DNA from 4 places in the Paracoccus ferrooxidans genome. Region 2 is predicted to be linked to each of the others. Evidence: riboswitches for the same ligand, from Rfam matches in the RefSeq annotation. Region 2 holds a riboswitch; each other region holds the start of a gene.
The links. A riboswitch is a leader RNA that binds a small molecule or an ion and turns the genes downstream of it on or off. The one in region 2 is predicted to bind cobalamin.

Region 1 (4,394 bases), on a different replicon from region 2:
AGACCACCTCGGGCTCGGCCGGGGGCTGTTCGGGCGCGGCTTCGGCGCCGGGCGGCGGCGGGGGCGCATATTGCACCGACTCGATGACGTAATCCGTCATCACCGCCGTCTGTTCGCGGAAACTCATCAGCCCCTCGTCCCAGATGCCGGTGGATTCGACCTTGGTCGTGCCCTTCTGCTCGAACAGGCGCGGCACCACCACCGACCAGCTCAGCACCTGGTCCTCGCTGACGCCCCAGCTGCCGTCGCCATTGTCGGTCAGCCGATAGGTCAGGGCCGAGACGCTGACCTGGGCCTGCTCGGCCGGAACCTGCGCCAGCAGCGGCGCCGGGTCGATCCGCAGCTCATAGCTTTCGCCCTGGGGGGTGACGGCGACCACGCCCTCGGTGCCGCCGAAATAGGTCTGGAAAACGCCGCTCAGCCGCGCGGCCCCCTCTTCGGTGGCGGGCACGGCCCAGGCCGCCGAGACGGGGCAGATCGCCAGCAGCGCCACAAGGCCTTGTCTCGCAAACATGTCCGAACATCCTTTCGAATTCACTGGTCCTGCACAAGCGGCAGATGACAGGAAACAGGCTAGAACTCCACCCCCGGTTGCGCCTTGATGCCATCGCGGAAGGGGTGCTTGACCTGCTCCATCTCGGACACAAGATCGGCAAGCTCGATCAGTTCCGGCTTGGCGTTGCGTCCGGTCAGGACCACATGCGTCATCGGCGGCTTTTCGCTGCGCAGGAAATCCAGCACCTCGTCCAGGTCCAGGTAGTCATAGCGCAGCGCGATGTTGATCTCGTCCAGCAGGACCATGCGGATCTGCGGATCGCGGATCAGCTCCTTGGCCTTTTCCCAGCCGGCGCGGGCGGCGGCGATGTCGCGCTCGCGGTCCTGGGTTTCCCAGGTGAAGCCCTCGCCCATGGCGTGGAACTGGCACAGGTCGCCGAAATGCGTGGTCAGCAACCGCCGCTCGCCGGTGTCCCAGGCGCCCTTGATGAACTGCACCACCGCACAGGGCATGCCATGGGCGATGCAGCGCAGGATCATGCCGAAGCCCGAGGACGACTTGCCCTTGCCCTTGCCGGTATGGACGATGACCAGGCCCTTCTCGCCCTGCTTCTCGGCCATCATCCGGTCGCGGGCGGCCTTGATCCGGGCCATCTTCTCGGCGTGGCGGGTATTGTCGTCGGTCTGCATCGGGCACTCCTTCGCTTGACAAGTCGGGACCGGGCGCGCACAGACGAGAGGCGCTGGTTCCTGTCCTACGACAGGCGAAGAGGGAATGCGACAGGCAACCGCCTGGAAGCAGCCGCCCCCGCGACCGTGACCGGAAAGGTCGCCCCGAGGCCACTGGCGAGACGCCGGGAAGGCGGGGCGGCCGTGGGCCCAGGCCCGAATCCGCAAGCCGGGAGACCTGCCAGCGCGCGAAGGATTGACCGGCGGACGGGGTGTTCCCGCTGGGGCTTGGGCGCTGGTCCCCTGCCTCGTGCCGCCTTGAGGGATGAAGGGCGCATGACCGTCACGCTGCATGTCTGCATCACCTGCCGCGCCGGCCAGCCCGTCCCCGAGGGCGAGCCCGTGCCCGGCGCGCGGCTGCATGACGCGCTGGCGGCCGAAGGCGCCCCCGACGGCGTGCGCATCGTCCCCGTCGAATGCCTGTCCGCCTGCGCCAACGGCGCCGCCATCGCGCTGTCGGCGCCGGGCCGCTGGACCTATGTCTACGGCCGCATGTCGGCCGAGGACGCGACCGAGATCCTGCTGGGCGCCGCCGCCTATGCCCAGGCCCCCGACGGCATCGTGCCCTGGCGCGAGCGCGTCACGATTTTCCGCAAGCGCAGCCTCGCGCGCATTCCCCCGATTGGATAGAAGATGAGCGACCTGACCAAGACCCCCGTCACCGTCATCACCGGCTTTCTGGGCGCCGGCAAGACCACGCTGATCCGCCACCTGATGTCGCAGCCGCAGGGCAAGCGGCTGGCGGTGCTGGTCAACGAATTCGGCACCATGGGCGTCGACGGCGAGATCCTGAAATCCTGCGCCGACGAGAATTGCCCGGCCGAGAACATCATGGAGCTGTCGAACGGTTGCATCTGCTGCACCGTCGCCGACGATTTCATCCCGACGCTGGAACGGCTGATGGCGATGCCGGTCAAGCCCGACCACATCCTGATCGAGACCTCGGGCCTGGCCCTGCCCAAGCCCTTGCTGAAGGCCTTCGACTGGCCGGCGATCCGCTCGCGCATCACCGTGGATGGGGTGATCGCACTCGCCGATGCCGAGGCGGTGGCGGCGGGCCGCTTCGCCCCCGACGAGGCCGCGGTCGAGGCGCAGCGCGCCGCCGACGACAGCCTCGACCACGAGACGCCCCTGTCCGAGGTGTTCGAGGACCAGATCGCCTGCGCCGACATCGTGCTGCTGTCCAAGGCCGACCTGGCCGGCGATGCCGGGCTGGCCGCCGCCCGCGCGGTGATCGAGGCCGAGGCGCCGCGCAAGCTGCCGATCCTGCCCTTGACCGACGGGGTGATCGACCCGCGGGTGATCCTGGGCCTGGGTGCCGCGGCCGAGGATGACCTGGCCGCCCGCCCCAGCCACCACGACGGCGCCGACGACCACGAACACGACGATTTCGATTCGGTGGTGATCGAGCTGGCCGAGATCGCCGACCCCGGCGAGCTTGCCGCCCGCATCGAGCGGCTGGCCCGCGAACAGAACATCCTGCGGGTCAAGGGCCATGTCGCCGTCGCCGGCAAGCCCATGCGCCTTCTGGTGCAGGCGGTGGGCGAGCGGGTGCGGCACCAATACGACCGGCCCTGGGGCGACGCCCCCCGCGCCTCGCGCCTGGTGGTGATCGCCGAACATGACGACATCGACGAGGCCGCGATCCGGGCGGTCCTGGCTGCCTGACGATGCATGTCGTCTTCCGCGAAAGCCGTGGGCTGGAAGAGACCGAGGTTCCGACCGACCCCGGCCAAGGCCCCGCCGACCTGGTCGTGCTGTCCTATTCCGACAGCGACCTCGGCGCTTTCGCGGCGGGCTGGCATCGCGCTGCCGGGGGGCTGCCTTCGCTGCGGCTGTGCAACCTCTCGGCGCTGCGGCACCCGGTCTCGGTCGATCAGTATTGCGAGGCAACGCTTTCCGGCGCCCGCGCCGTGCTGGTCCGGCTGATCGGCGGCGAGCCCTATTGGCATTACGGCGTCGCCAGCCTTCAGGATCTGGCCCGCCGCCGCGGGATCGCCCTGGCCTTCCTGCCGGCGGACGGGCGTCCCGACCCGACGCTGGAGCGGTTTTCCACCCTGCCGCTGCCGCTGCTGCATCGGCTGGCGGCGCTTTGCGACCAGGGCGGCGCGGTCGCGGCGCAGATGGCGCTGGCGGAACTGGCCGGGGCCGCCGGCCTGCCCGCCGCCCCGGTCCAGGGGCAGGCCACGATCCCTGACTTCGGCTTCTACGATCCCGACCGCGGCGTCATCGACCGCCCCCGGCCCGACCCCGAACCCGGCGTGCTGGTCAGCTTCTATCGCAGCTACCTGACCGCGGCGGACCTTGCGCCGGTGGATGCGATGATCCGCGCCCTGCGCACGGCCGGCTTTGCCGCGACCGGGGTCTTTGCGCCCTCGCTGAAGGCGCCGGGCTTTGCCGACTGGCTGGCGCCGCACCTGCCCGGCCTTGTCGCGGTGGTGAACCTGACCGCCTTTTCCGCCCGCGACGATGCCGGCGCCACGCCCTTCGACGGCACGGATTGCCCGGTCTTTCAGGTGGCGCTGTCCACCGCGCCCCGCGCCCTCTGGGCGGCCGAGGACCGCGGGCTTTCCGCCGCCGACCTGGCGATGCATGTCGTGCTGCCCGAGGTGGACGGCCGCATATTCCTGGGCGCGATCAGCTTCAAGGAACCGCAAGAGCGCGACCCCGACCTGCAATTCGCCCGCGTGATCCATGCCCCCGACCCGGACCGCATCGACGCGGCGGTGGCGCGGATCACCGCCTGGCACCGGCTGCGGCAGGCGACACGCCGCGCGGTGGTGCTGTCCACCTATCCCGGCAAGACGCATCAGCTGGCCCATGCGGTCGGACTGGACGCGCTGGCCTCCTGCGGCGCGATCCTCGGGCTTTCCCATGACGACCTGGGCCGGCGGCTGACCGCCGAGCGCATCCACTGGCCGCTCTCGGACTACCGCCGGGCGCTGGCCCGCCTGCCGCAACGCCTGCGCGACGACCTCGCCGCCGCATGGGGCGAGCCCCCCGACGGCTTCCGCTTCGCCGCCCTCCGCCACGGCGCCGACCTGATCGCCCTGCAACCCGAACGCGGCGAGGCAAAGACCCGCGCCGACGACTACCACGACCTGACGCGCACCCCGCGCCATGAATATGTCGCCTTCTACCTGTGGCTGCGCACGCAGGCGGACGTGCTG
Region 2 (4,394 bases):
CAGGCCGGCGTAAAGGGTGCGGCCCTGCGAGGCATAGCCCCAGACATCGGAATATTCCTTGTCGAACAGGTTCACGACGCGGCCGGTCACGCGGAGATTCGCGGTCAGGTCGTAGCCCGCCGCCAGGTTGACCACGGTATGGGCGGGCAGTTCGCGGGTCGGGTAGGCACCCCAATATTGCGTATCCCAATTGCCCGAGACATGGCGAATGTCCGCCGTGACGGTGCCACGCCCTTCCAGGACGGCCAGCGTCGCCGACAGGCCCAGTTCATGCCGGGGCCGGCGCACCTCGACCGAGCCGTCCGGGTTGCGGGCGTCCAGATAGGTGTAGTTCAGCGCGACATCCAGGCTGTCGGTCGCCTTGATGCGGGCCGTCACCTCGACCCCTTCGCGCGGGCTTTCGCCGGCCTGGTTGCGATAGCTGTAATAGCTGGTGCCGCCCTCGGCGCGGACCAGATAGCTTTCGATCTCGTCGCGCAGCTTTTCGTTGAAATAGGTGACGTCGACCACGCCCATGCCATTGGGAAGTTGCGCCTCGACGCCCAGGTCGAATCCGCGGTTCTTTTCGGGCTTCAGGTTCGGATTGCCCAGGTAGACCGAAGAGCCATAATCCGCATTGGCGTAAAGCTCGAAATAGGACGGGTTGACCAGCCCGGTCCCGGCCGAGGCGTGCAGGCGGAAGGGCCGGTCCGGCACGTGCCAGGACAGGCCCAGGTTCCAGCTGGTGAAGTCCTCGAACACCTTGTTGCCGTCGTGGCGGACACCGGCCTGGACATCCAGCCCGTTGTCCAGAAAGCCGCGATACTCCAGCGCGACCGAGGTCATCTCGCGCCGGTTTTCCGGGGCCGAGGAGCTTTCGTCCCTTTGCCGCTCGGCCAGCACGTTCAGCAGGTGCGACGCCTCGGCCACCGTGCCGTCGATGCCGAAGCTGCCGCGGTATTTCAGCTTGCGCGTCTCGCCGCGCGTGACCGGGCCGCCCTCGTAGCTTTGCTTGTAGATCGTGTCCTGATAGTCCAGCCGATGCGTCAGCCGGCCGCCCAGCATGGAATATTCGGCCCAGATCCCGCCCTGGAACTCGTCGCGTTCGCTGTATTTGTGCGGGTCGTCCACCACATATTCCTGCGCGCTGGTCGCGGACCAGCTGGTGGAATCGTAATCGTATTTCTCCTTCGCGCGGCGCAGGGTGGTGCCCAGGCGCAGATCCTCGCCGATCTGCCAGTCGCCCGAAAGCCCGATGGTCTTGCGGTTGGTCCCGTCCTTTTCGCCGCCGTCGCCCGACTGGTCATAGCCGTGGTCGTCCCGCGCCGAGAGGGTCAGCGCGATCCCGCCCTGCGCGCCGCGCTGGCTGACATGGGCCGAGGCGGCGGCGCCGTTGCCCAGCTCGACCGAGCCGCCGTAATGCAGCCCCGGCCCGCCCCTGCGGGTGATGATATTGATGACGCCCGCCGAGGCGTTCGAGCCGTAATAGACCGATTGCGGCCCGCGCAGCACCTCGATGCGCTCGATATTGGCGGTCTCCAGCCCGGACAGGATGTATTCGTCGGCCCCGCCCGTCGCCTCGATCCCGTCGATCAGGATCAGCGTGTGGTTGCCCTCGCCGCCGCGGATGCGGACCTGGGTGAAGGTCGAGCCGGTGGCCGAGACCGAAACCCCCGGCACGGCGCGCAGCGCGTCCTGCACGGTGGCGATGCCCCTGGCCTCGATCTCGGCGGCGGTCAGCACGGTATGGGCGCGGGCATAGCCGCCCTCGGCCACGGCGGTCAGCCCGCCCGAGATCACCACCTCGTCCAGGCGATAGCCTTCCTGGCCGGTGGCGGCCGCCGGCAGCAGGGCGGCGGTGGCGGCCAGCAGGGAAACCGGAGTTCTGAACATTCCAAAGCCTTTCCAGCACGGGCCCGCGGCCCGCGATTTGCAGAAATGCCCTGCGGAAAGGCTGGCAGGCCCGACCGCAGGACGACGATCGTCACCTCTGCGGAACGGCCGCTTTCCAGACGCGCCCCGCGCCGGAAATGGGTGATCGCCACGGCAGGTCTCCTGGCTTGCGGATCGCTGCTCAGGCCGGCCTTCCCAGGAGATCCCAGTGGCACGTTCGACCGTCGCTCACCGCTTACAGTTGCGGGGGCAGCCCCGGCCTTGCCCTGGCCGCATCGCGGCCGGCGGGCGCACCGGTGTTCCCTTTTCATCCGGCGCGCAAGCCCGCCGGAACCGTAGCGGCCCCGCATTGCCGCAGCCGGGCGCCGGCTGTCAAGCGGCAATGCGCCCTGCGCCCGGCCGCCGCGACAACCTGTCCGGGAACGCGGCCGCGGAACCGCCCGCCGGGCCGCGGCATTGGGTCAGGTATCCGACGGAAGGGAAGGTCAAGCGATGGCCATGCCGCAGATCCTGGCCGTGCTGATCCTTTGCGCGATGATGGCGCTGTTCGTCTGGGGGCGGCTGCGCTACGACGTGGTGGCGATGATCGCGCTGCTGGCTTCGCTGCTGGCCGGCACGGTCAAGCCGGAGGAGGCGTTCCGCGGCTTCAGCGACGACATCGTCATCATCGTCGGCAGCGCGCTGGTGGTCAGCGCCGGCATCTCGCGCTCGGGCGTGATCGAGGCGGTGATGCGCCGGATGCTGGGGCGGTTGCGGACCCTGCGCTGGCAGCTTCTGGTGCTGGTCGGCTCGGTCACGGGCCTGTCGGCGCTGGTCAAGAACATCGGCGCGCTGGCCATGCTGATGCCGGCGGCGCTGAAGATGGCGCGGCGCTCGGGGCATTCGCCCTCGGCCTATCTGATGCCGATGGCCTTCGGCTCGCTCCTGGGCGGGCTGATCACGCTGGTCGGCACCTCGCCCAACATCATCGTCTCGCGGGTGCGCGAGCAGATGACGGGCCAGCCCTTCACCATGTTCGACTATGCGCCGGTCGGCCTCGGCCTGTCGCTGGTGGGGCTGGTCTTCCTGCTTTTCGCCCATCGGCTGCTGCCGCGCGACCGCCGTGCGACGGCCTCGCTGAGCGAGGCGGTGAACATCAGCGACTATCACACCGAGGCCACCGTCCCCGAGGGCGCCGGCATCGTCGGCATGACGGTGGGCGAGTATCTCAGCGCCGTCGATGGCGAGGTGGCCGTGACCGGGCTGATCCGCGGCGGCGCGCGCCGCGCGGTGACGCTGCCCGACACGGTGATCGAGATGGGCGACACGCTGCTGTTGCGCGGCGAGCCGAATGCGCTGGAACGCGCCGTGACCAAGCTGGGCATGGAGCTGACCCGGCAGGATGCGGCGGCCGAAGAGGGGCTGCCGGCCGACAAGATCGGCGTGATCGAGGCGGTGATCGCTCCGGCCTCGCTTCTGGTCGGCCAGACGGTGGGGCGGATCGCGCTGTTCGACCAGCATGGCGTGAACCTGATCGCGATTTCGCGCGCCGGGCATCGCATGACGCAGCGGCTCAGCCGGACGGTGCTGGCGGCGGGCGACGTGCTGCTGGTGCAGGGGCCGATCGAGCTGTTGCCCGAGCGGATGCGCGTGCTGGGCCTGCTGCCCCTGGCCGAGCGCCATATCCGGCTGGGCGGGGTGCGCAAGCAATTGCTGCCGGTGCTGATCCTGGCGGTCGCCATGGCGGCGACGGCGGCGGGGCTGGTGCCGGTCGCCGTCGCCTTCTTCGCCGCCGCCGTGCTGATGATCCTGACCGGCGCGATCAGCGCCGAGGAAGCCTATGAGGCCATCGAATGGCCGATCCTGATCATGCTGGGCGCGCTGATCCCGGTCAGCGAGGCGCTGCAAAAGACCGGCGTGACCGACCTGCTGGGCGCGTGGCTGTCGCAGGCGGCGACGGGCCTGCCGGTCTGGGGCGCGGTGACGCTGATCCTGGTCACGGCCATGGCGGTCACGCCCTTCCTGAACAATGCCGCGACCGTGCTGGTCATGGCCCCCATCGCCGCGACCTTTGCCGACCAGCTCGGCTATCGGCCCGATGCCTTCCTGATGGCGGTGGCGGTGGGCGCAGGCTGCGATTTCCTGACCCCCATCGGGCATCAGTGCAACACGCTGGTGATGGGGCCGGGCGGCTATCGCTTTGGCGACTACGCCCGGCTGGGGGCGCCGCTGTCGGCGCTGGTGGTGCTGACCGGCGTGCCGCTGATCCTGCTGGTCTGGCCGGTCTGACGGGCGGTCTGACGGGCCGTGTGACGGGCCGGTTCAGCCCGTCTCGGCCAGCGCGGCGCGGATGGCGCGGGCCAGGCGGCGGCAGCCCTCTTCCAGCCGCTCGGGCGGGTTCAGGGTAAAGTTCAGCCGCAGCGAACGGCGGTCCAGCCCCTCGGGGTCGAAGACGCTGGAGGGCGAGATGCAGACCCCCTCGGCCATCGCATGATGCAGCAGCCGGTCGGTGTCCAGCCGCGGATCGCGCGCCGTGGCCCAGA
Region 3 (4,394 bases), on a different replicon from region 2:
GGTCAGGACATGATGCGCGCCCGGCACGGCGCGCAGGACGACGGGCGGAAGCGGTGGGGCATTGCGGTCGAGCGGCATGGCGGCCTCCTGTGATTCACGGCGTAATGTCACAGTAGTAATGTCATGCTGCATGTGCATTATTGCTTTGAAAACAACGGGTGTGGCGGTCAATCTTGTCACCGTGTAGCCGCAGAACTTGTAAGGTTTGTCACATGACCCGAGGCAAGAAACTGCTCATCGGCCAGCGCCTGCGCGTGCTGCGCCAGTCGCTGGGGCTGACCCAGGCGCAGATGGCGGCCGAGCTGGGCGTCTCGGCCAGCTATGTCACGCTGATCGAGGCCGACCAGCGCCCGGCCTCGGCGCGCTTCCTGATGCGGCTGGCCGAGGTCTATGACATGAACATCGCCGAGCTTGCGCCCTCGACCGACGCGCAGCTTGCGGCGGATTTCGCCGCGGCGCTGAAGGATCCGGCGCTGGAGGCGGGCGCGCCGTCCCGCGCCGAGATCGAGGCGGTGCTGCAAGCCTCGCCCCGGATCGCGGCGGCCTTCGTGCGGCTGCACGACAGCCACCGCCAAGCGCTGCTGCGGCCGCAGGCCGACGACAACCCGCTGACCGATCGCGACAAGGTCGAGGCGCTGGCCGGCACATCGCGCCCGGTCGATGCGGTGCGCGGCTGGTTCTATGCCCGGCGCAACCATGTCGATGCGCTGGACCGCGCCGCCGAGGCGCTGGCCGAGGAGCTGGCGCTGCACCGCAACGAGCCGCACATGGCCCTGACCGGCCGGCTGGCCGCGCATGGCATCGCTGTGCGCATCCTGCCCGCCCCGGTCATGGGCGAGCAGCTGCGCCGCTTCGACCCGCACCGGCGCGAGCTGATGCTGTCGGAACTGCTGGCGCAGTCCAGCCGCCGCTTCCAGATCGGCGTGCTGCTGGCCCGGCTGGAGCAGGAGCCGCTGATCGCCCGGCTGGTCGACGAGGCGGGACTGGCCGACCCGCCTGCCGTCGCGCTGATGCGGGTGAGCCTGGCGAATTACTTCGCGGCGGCGCTGATGATGCCCTATGCCCGCTTTCTCGCCGCCTGCGAATCGGCGCGCTACGACGTCGAGCTGCTGGGCCACCGCTTCGGCGCCAGCTTCGAGCAGACCGCGCATCGCATGTCGACGCTGCAACGCCCCGAGGCGCGGGGCATCCCGTTCTTCTTCGTGCGGGTGGACCGGGCCGGGAACATCTCGAAACGCTTCAGCGCCGGGCGGTTCCCGTTCTCGCGCTTCGGCGGCACCTGCCCCTTGTGGAACATCCATGCCGCCTTCGAGACGCCGGACCGGGTGCAGACCCAGGTCATCCGCATGCCCGAGGGCGCCAGCTATTTCTCGATCGCGCGCACGGTGGCGCGGGCCGGCGGCACCCATGGCGCACCGGCGCAACGGCTGGCGATCGGGCTGGGCTGCGACGTGGCCTATGCGCCGCGGCTGGTCTATGCCGACGGCATCGACCTGGACCGCATCCGGCCGGTGGATATCGGGCTGAACTGCTATCTCTGCGAGCGGCCGGATTGCTCGGCCCGCGCCCATGCCCCGATCAACCGCCGGCTGCGCGTGAACGAGCGCGAGCGCAGCCTGGCGATCTTCAGCTTCGAGGAGGGCTAGGCGCCCGCAGGCAGGCCGTGGCCGGGCGCCCATGCTGACGCTTGCCAGCGCCCGCGCCGGCAGCTAGGGAGAGCGCGTCGGTTTCCGCAAGGAATTGAAAGGGAATCCGCCGGGGTCGCAAGGCCCCGAACCGGAACTGCCCCCGCAACTGTAGGCGGCGAGCAGGATGCGAGAACGCCACTGTGGCCCCGTGCCATGGGAAGGCCGCATCCCTGCCGTGACCCGCCAGTCAGGAGACCTGCCGACGACGTTTGACCAATCCGAGCGGGTCGGCTCGGGAGGGGTTGCGACCGGCATTGGCCCGGTCTCCATCCGCTCATCCGGCCTGTTCATGATGTAGCGGAAGGAAACATCATGCTGAGGCTCACCACGGCGATCATCGCCACGTCCACCCTGGCGCCGATGGCGCTGGCGGGCACCGAATACCCGCTGACCCTGACCAGCTGCGGCCACGAGGTCACTTTCGACAAGGCGCCCGAAAGCGTCGTCAGCGTCGGGCAAAGCACGACCGAGATCCTGTATATGCTTGGGCTGGCCGACAAGGTGGCGGGCACGGCGCTGTGGATCAACCCGGTCCTGCCCGAATTTGCCGAGGCGGACGCCAGGGTCGAGCGGCTGGCCGACAACGCCCCCAGCTTCGAAAGCGTGCTGGCCAAGAAGCCTGGGCTGGTGGTCACGGCCTATGAATGGATGATCGGCCCGCAGGGCGCGGTCGGCACGCGCGAGATGTTCGACGACGCGCAGATCCCCAGCTGGATCATGCCGACCGAATGCGTCGGCAAGGACAATACGCAAAGCATGGACGGCGCGCGCACGGTCCTGTTCGACACCGCGCTGCTTTACCAGGGCATCGAGGAACTGGCGGCGATCTTCGACGTATCGGAGCGCGGGGCCGAGGTGATCGCCGACCTGAAGGCGCGCGAGGCGGCGGCGGTCGAGCGGGCGCAGGCGCTGGACCTGCCCGAGGGCGTGTCGGGCCTGTTCTGGTATTCCTCGGCCGAGATCGAGATCGACCCCTATGTCGCGGGCGCCAATGGCGTGCCGGGCTGGATGCTGTCCAAGCTGGGGGTGCAGAATGTCGTCGCCTCGCCCGAGGAATGGCCGACCGTCGGCTGGGAAACCATCGCCAAGGCCGGCCCGACCTTCATCGTCGCGGCCGAGATGAACCGCCGCCGCTTTCCCGCCGACGACATCGCCGTCAAGCGCGATTTCCTGACCTCGGACCCGGTGACAAGCGAGATGGAGGCGGTGAAGAACGACCGCATCCTGACCATGCCGGCCAATGCGATGGATCCCTCGGTGCGCGCGATCTACGCGCTGGAATCGCTGGCGGACTCGCTGGCCGGGTTCGACCTGCAATGAGGGCGCGCGCCGCGACCCGCAGCACGGGGCGCAATCGGGGCTGGCTGTGGCTGGCCCCCGCCGTGCTGGTCGCGGCGCTGCTCTTCGGCACGGCGGTGGGCGAGACGCGCATTCCGCTGGCCACCGTCATCGAAGTGCTGGCGGTCAAGGCCGGGCTTGGCTCGGCGGCGCTCGACCCGATCGACGCCAGCGTGATCTGGCATTACCGGCTGTCGCGGGCGGTGGTCGCGGCCTGCGGCGGCGCAAGCCTGGCGCTGTCGGGGCTGATCCTGCAGGCGCTGCTGCGCAACCCCCTGGCCGAGCCCTATCTGCTGGGGATTTCGGCCGGGGCCTCGACCGGGGCGGTCACGGTCGCGGTGGCGGGGATCGGCGCGGGGCTGCTCAGCATGTCGGCGGGCGCCTTTGCCGGGGCGCTGACCGCCTTCGCGCTGGTCGCGGCGCTGGCGCGCGCCGCCGGCGGCGGGACCGGAATGCGCGGCGCCGGGGTCATCATCCTGGCGGGCATCGCCGGCTCGCAGATGTTCAACGCGCTGACCGCGCTGATCATCGCGCAATCGGCCAGCGCCGAGCAGGCGCGCGGCATCATGTTCTGGCTGCTGGGCAACCTGTCGGGCGTGCGCTGGCCGGACAGCTGGGTCGCGGTGCCGATGGCGGCGCTGGCGCTGGGGATCGGGCTGTGGCATGCGCGCACGCTCGACGCCTTCGCCTTCGGGGCGGAAAGCGCCGCGTCGCTTGGCATCGACCTGCGGCGCACGCAGGCGCTGCTGATCGGCACGGCCTCGCTGGCGACGGCGATCATGGTCTCGATCGCCGGGGCCATCGGCTTCGTCGGGCTGGTGGTGCCGCATGCGATGCGCATCCTCGTCGGGCCGCGCCATGCCAGGCTGGTCCCGGCGACGGCGCTGGCGGGGGCGGTGTTCCTGGTGCTGTCCGACGTGGTCTCGCGCATCGTCATTCCCGGCCAGGTGCTGCCCATCGGCGTCATCACCGCGCTGGTCGGCGCGCCCGCCTTTGCCGTGGTCATGATCCGGGGCCGGCAGCGATGACGCCCATCCTGGAAGCCGTCGGCGCCGGCCATGCCGTGCGCGGCCGCGAGATCCTGTCCGACATCAGCCTGCGCCTGCATCCGGGCGAGACCCTGGGCCTGATCGGGCCGAACGGATCGGGCAAGTCGACGCTGATGGGGCTGATGGCGGGCCTGCTGCGCCCGAGCCGCGGCGAGATCCGGCTGGAGGGCCGGCCCATGGCCCGGCTGGGGCGGCGGCAGATCGCGCGGCGGCTGGCGCTGGTCGCGCAATCGGCCGAGACGGCCGAGCGGATCACGGTGCGCGACGCGGTGGAGCTGGGCCGCACGCCCTGGCTTGGCCCGCTGCGGCCATGGGGTGC
Region 4 (4,394 bases), on a different replicon from region 2:
CATGACCGTGGATCTGGAAAACATGACCGTGACCACCTCGGACGGGCAGAGCTTCCCCTTCGAGCTGGACCCGTTCCGCCGCCACTGCCTGCTGAACGGGCTGGACGACATCGGCCTGACCATGGAAAAGGCCCCCGCCATCGACGCCTACGAGGCGCAGATGGCCCAGAGCCGGCCTTGGGTGTAAGGCTGCTTGCCGGGGCGGCCCTGCTGGCCGCCCTTGGCCTGGCCGCCCAGGCCGATCCGCTGCGGATCGCGACCTTCAGCCCCGACCTGTCGCGCGACGGGCCGGGGCTTTTGTTGCGCGACCTCGGCCGCAAGGATGCGCAGATCGACGCCGTGGTGCAGGTGTTGGCGGAAACCCGGCCCGACATCCTGTTGCTGACGCATTTCGACTGGGATTACAAGGACAGCGCGCTGGACGCCTTTGCCGCCAGGCTGGCGCAGGCCGGGCTGGACTATCCGCACCGCTTCGCCGCCCGGCCGAATTCCGGCATGGCGACCGGGCTCGACCTGAACGCCGACGGGCGGCTGGGCACGGCCGACGATGCGCAGGGCTTCGGCACCTTCTCGGGACAGGGGGGCATGGCGATCCTGTCGCGCCATCCCATCGGTCCGGTCAAGGATTACACGGATTTCCTGTGGCGCGACCTGCCCGACAACCTGATGCCGCCGCTGCCCGAGGAGGTGGCGGCCATCCGCCGCCTGTCCTCGACCGCGCATTGGGATGCGGTGGTCACGGTCGCGGGCCGGCCGCTGCACCTCTTGGCCATGTCCGCGACGCCGCCGGTCTTCGACGGGCCCGAGGATCTGAACGGGCGACGCAACCATGACGAGCTGGCGTTCTGGCTGCATCACCTGCCTGACGGCCCCTTCGTTCTGGCCGGGAACCTGAACCTCGACCCCCTGGACAGCGAAGGCCGGCCCGAGGCGCTGGCCCGGATCATGGCGCATGTCACCGACCCCCTGCCCCGCAGCGCGGGCGGCGCGGCGGCCAAGGGCGGGGTGAACGACGGCCACCGGGGCGATCCGGCGCTGGATACCGGCGACTGGCCGGACGACAAGCCGCCGGGCAACCTGCGCGTCGATTACGTCCTGCCGGCAAGGCCGCTCAAGGTGCTGGACTCGGGCGTGTTCTGGCCGGCCGAGGGACCGCTGGCCAAGGCCGCGCTGGCCGCTTCCGCGCACCGGCTGGTCTGGGTCGACCTGGACTGGCCGCCGGCACCCTGATTCGGACAAGCCCCTTCCGCCCGCCCCCGCGCGATGCCCCGGCGTCTTCTCCGTTGTCCAAATACCCATGCGACGGCGCCGCCCGCCGGCCCGTCGCCCGGCCTTCGACCCCGCCCGCAGCGGCCACCCGATTCCGCTTGCCGCCGCCGCGGCATCGCAGGTAACATGCGCGTGTATCGGTGCCCCTTTCCGGGGCCAAAAGGGAATGCGGTGCGGCCCCGGGGCATCCAGGGGCCAAATCCGCAGCCGCCCCCGCGACTGTAGGCGGAGAGCGGACGTCCATCGCGCCACTGGCCATCCGGCCGGGAAGGCGGGCGTCTGCCGTGACCCGCAAGCCAGGAGACCTGCCGATGCAGGAACCGCAATGTCGTCGGGTTGGACGACCAAAGGAAAGGGTCGCAGATGACCGCAAAACCCATGACCGCCGCCGGCGCCAGCCGCGCCTCGGTCCTGTTTCCCGCCATCGCCGCCTTCGCGATCGGCTTCGGGCTGATCTTCATGTCCGGGCTGGTGCAGGCCGAGACCCTGCATGACGCCGCCCATGACGTGCGTCACGCGACCGGCTTCCCCTGCCACTGACATGTTCTCGCGCATTCTGACCAGCGGGTTGATCGCTGGCGCTGCAACGGGGCTGATTGCCGCCCTGTTGCAGCTTTGGTTCGTGCAGCCCGTGCTGCTGCATGCCGAACTGTATGAATCCGGCCAACTGGCCCATTTCGGCGCCGAGGCCGTCAGCGCGCACCAGGACTTGGGGCCCTTCGAATGGACCCGCAACATGCTTTCGGTCCTGTTCACCATGATGGTCTATGCCGGCTACGGGCTGATGCTGGTGGCGCTGATGGCGCTGTCCGAGGCGCAGGGCAACGCGGTCACGGCGCGGCAGGGGCTGCTTTGGGGTCTGGCCGGCTACCTGACCATGCAGCTTGCCCCCGCCTTCGGCCTGGCGCCGGAAGTGCCGGGCGTCGCCGCCGCCGATGTGCAGCTGCGCGCGATCTGGTGGCTGGGCACCGCCGCCGCCACCGGGCTGGCGCTGTGGCTGGTCGCCTTTGGCAAGGGCTGGGCGGCCTGGGGCGTGGCCATCGTGCTGATCCTGGCGCCGCATGTGATCGGCGCGCCGCAGCCGGACAGCTATGCCGGCCCGGTCCCGCCCGAGCTTTCGGCGGAATTCGCCGGGCGCGCCCTGGGTGCCGGCGCCATGGCCTGGGCGCTGCTCGGCCTGCTGGCCGGCTGGTTCTGGCAGCGCGAAAGCCAGCGCGCGCCGGTGCCGCAAGCCGCCTGATCCGGGCCGCAACCCTTTCGGCCGGGCGTGCCTGTCGCGCCCGGCCTTTCATGAAAGCGGGGAAAAGACATGGATCGTTCGATCCCGATGCTGCTGATCGGCCTGATCTTCGGCGGCGGCATGGGCTTCGTCATCGCCGCCGCCAACGGCATCACGCTGGACGGCCACGACCACGGCGCGCGTGGCCACGGCACCCAGGCCGCGGCGCATGACCACGGCGCGCCCATCGACCTGCCCGCGGGCAGCGCCACCGCCTCGGCCCGGCTGGAGCCCGACAGCACCGCCGGCTGGAACCTGTTCGTCGAGGCCGAGGGCTTCTGCTTCGCCCCCGAACATGCCGGGCTGGCCGATCGCCGCGGCGAGGGGCATGCGCATCTTTACCTGAACGGCGCCAAGATCGCCCGGCTCTACGGCCCGGCCCATCACCTCGACATGCTCGCCGCCGGCGACCGGCTGCGGGTCGAGCTGAACTCGAACGACCACCGCCCGCTGACCGTGGCGGGCCGGCCGCTCGCCGTGGAACTGACCGTGCCCGACCGCCCTGTCGGCATCCGCGCCGGGGCCGAGGGCCTGCCCGACAGCGCCATTTGCGCCACGCCCTGATGATGCGGTTCGGCCCCGAGGACCAGGCGGCGCTGGACCGCATCCTGCGCTGGCGCCGCGACGTGCGGCATTTCCGCGACGACCCGATCCCCGAGCCGCTGCTGGAGGAATTGCGCGCGGCGATGGAACTGGCGCCCTCGGTCGGCAATGCCCGGCCTTGGCGGGTGATCCGGGTCGAAAGCCCCGATCTGCGCGCCGCGATCCGCGCCGATTTCCTGCGCTGCAATGCCCGGGCCGCCGCCCGCTACCAGGGCCGGCAGCGGCAGGAATACGATGCGCTGAAGCTCGCCGGGCTGGACCGCGCGCCGGTCTGGCTGGCCGTCTTTACCGAGATCGACCCGTCCGAGGGCCACGGCCTTGGCCGCGCCACCATGCCGCAGACCCTGCGGCAATCGACGGCGATGGCGATCCATGCGCTGTGGCTGGCGGCACGGGTGCGCAACCTGGGCCTGGGCATGGTCTCGATCCTCGACCCCGCGCGGATCGGCCCGCTGCTGGCGGTGCCCGAAAGCTGGGAGTTCTCGGCGCTGCTCTGCCTCGGCTGGCCCGAGTTCACCGACGACACGCCGCTGCTGCACCGCACCGGCTGGCAGGAAAACACCGCCCCCGGCTGGCAGCGGCGCTGAAAGGCCCCGCCGCATCGGGCGGGGCCGCTTGGTTCAGGGCTGCGAGGTGGCCGGGCCCATGGGCTGACCGTTGACGGTAAAGGGGCCGCCGCCCTCGGGCATCTGGATGTCCCAGACATTCTCGCCGCTCGCGCCGGGCTTGGCCATGGCGCGGGCCATGCGCAGCATCATCAGCGGCTGGGCGGCCTCTTCGGGCGGGGCCGCGGCCAGCGCCGCCTCGACCTTGTCGAGCCCCGTGGCCGAGATCAGCGCCGCGCCGGTGGGCGCCGCGCCCGGACCGGCCGCGATGTCCGCGCGGTAGTCGATCTGGTAGCCGTCGCCCTTGATCTGCGACGGCGCAAGCTTCAGGTCGGCCGTGCCGCCGGGCAGCAGCGCCGCCTGCAGCTGTTCGGGCACCAGCCGCGCAAAGGGTTCCTCGGCGGCCAGGTCGAAGCCCTCGATCAGCATCTTCGCCGGCGCCGCCAGATCGAAGCCCGAGGCGGTGAAGTCCAGCGTCACCTCTTGCGGCAGGATCGGCTCGACCCAGGGCGGCAGCACGCCCTCGGGCACGGTCACGCCCGACAGCGCCACCCGTTCGTGCAGCCGGCCATCGGCGGTGGCGCCGGACAGGCCGACCGTCACCTTGGTCGAGGCAAGGCCGAATTCGCCCAGCGGAG

Region 1: linked by a shared signal. The riboswitch ahead of E3U26_RS09705 (DUF1636 family protein) and the one ahead of E3U26_RS22945 (TonB-dependent receptor plug domain-containing protein) in region 2 are both predicted to bind cobalamin.
Region 3: linked by a shared signal. The riboswitch ahead of E3U26_RS16525 (TroA family protein) and the one ahead of E3U26_RS22945 (TonB-dependent receptor plug domain-containing protein) in region 2 are both predicted to bind cobalamin.
Region 4: linked by a shared signal. The riboswitch ahead of E3U26_RS09735 (CbtB domain-containing protein) and the one ahead of E3U26_RS22945 (TonB-dependent receptor plug domain-containing protein) in region 2 are both predicted to bind cobalamin.

Annotation. Positions count from the first base shown of each region.
Region 1 covers NZ_CP038198.1:1,931,546-1,935,939, reverse strand. The annotation lists gene E3U26_RS09715 (hypothetical protein) at 1-514, opposite strand, end outside; gene cobO (cob(I)yrinic acid a,c-diamide adenosyltransferase) at 574-1,185, opposite strand; cobalamin riboswitch at 1,223-1,424, shown strand; gene E3U26_RS09705 (DUF1636 family protein) at 1,501-1,854, shown strand; gene cobW (cobalamin biosynthesis protein CobW) at 1,858-2,892, shown strand; gene cobN (cobaltochelatase subunit CobN) at 2,895-4,394, shown strand, end outside.
Region 2 covers NZ_CP038202.1:1,214,604-1,218,997, reverse strand. The annotation lists gene E3U26_RS22945 (TonB-dependent receptor plug domain-containing protein) at 1-1,872, opposite strand, end outside; cobalamin riboswitch at 2,008-2,225, opposite strand; gene E3U26_RS22940 (SLC13 family permease) at 2,365-4,140, shown strand; gene E3U26_RS22935 (aminotransferase-like domain-containing protein) at 4,174-4,394, opposite strand, start outside.
Region 3 covers NZ_CP038201.1:721,672-726,065, forward strand. The annotation lists gene aceB (malate synthase) at 1-78, opposite strand, end outside; gene E3U26_RS16520 (helix-turn-helix domain-containing protein) at 213-1,646, shown strand; cobalamin riboswitch at 1,708-1,906, shown strand; gene E3U26_RS16525 (TroA family protein) at 2,001-3,008, shown strand; gene E3U26_RS16530 (FecCD family ABC transporter permease) at 3,005-4,054, shown strand; gene E3U26_RS16535 (ABC transporter ATP-binding protein) at 4,051-4,394, shown strand, end outside.
Region 4 covers NZ_CP038198.1:1,936,306-1,940,699, reverse strand. The annotation lists gene leuD (3-isopropylmalate dehydratase small subunit) at 1-187, shown strand, start outside; gene E3U26_RS09740 (endonuclease/exonuclease/phosphatase family protein) at 178-1,230, shown strand; cobalamin riboswitch at 1,391-1,596, shown strand; gene E3U26_RS09735 (CbtB domain-containing protein) at 1,633-1,809, shown strand; gene E3U26_RS09730 (CbtA family protein) at 1,811-2,509, shown strand; gene E3U26_RS09725 (hypothetical protein) at 2,579-3,112, shown strand; gene bluB (5,6-dimethylbenzimidazole synthase) at 3,115-3,738, shown strand; gene E3U26_RS09715 (hypothetical protein) at 3,772-4,394, opposite strand, start outside.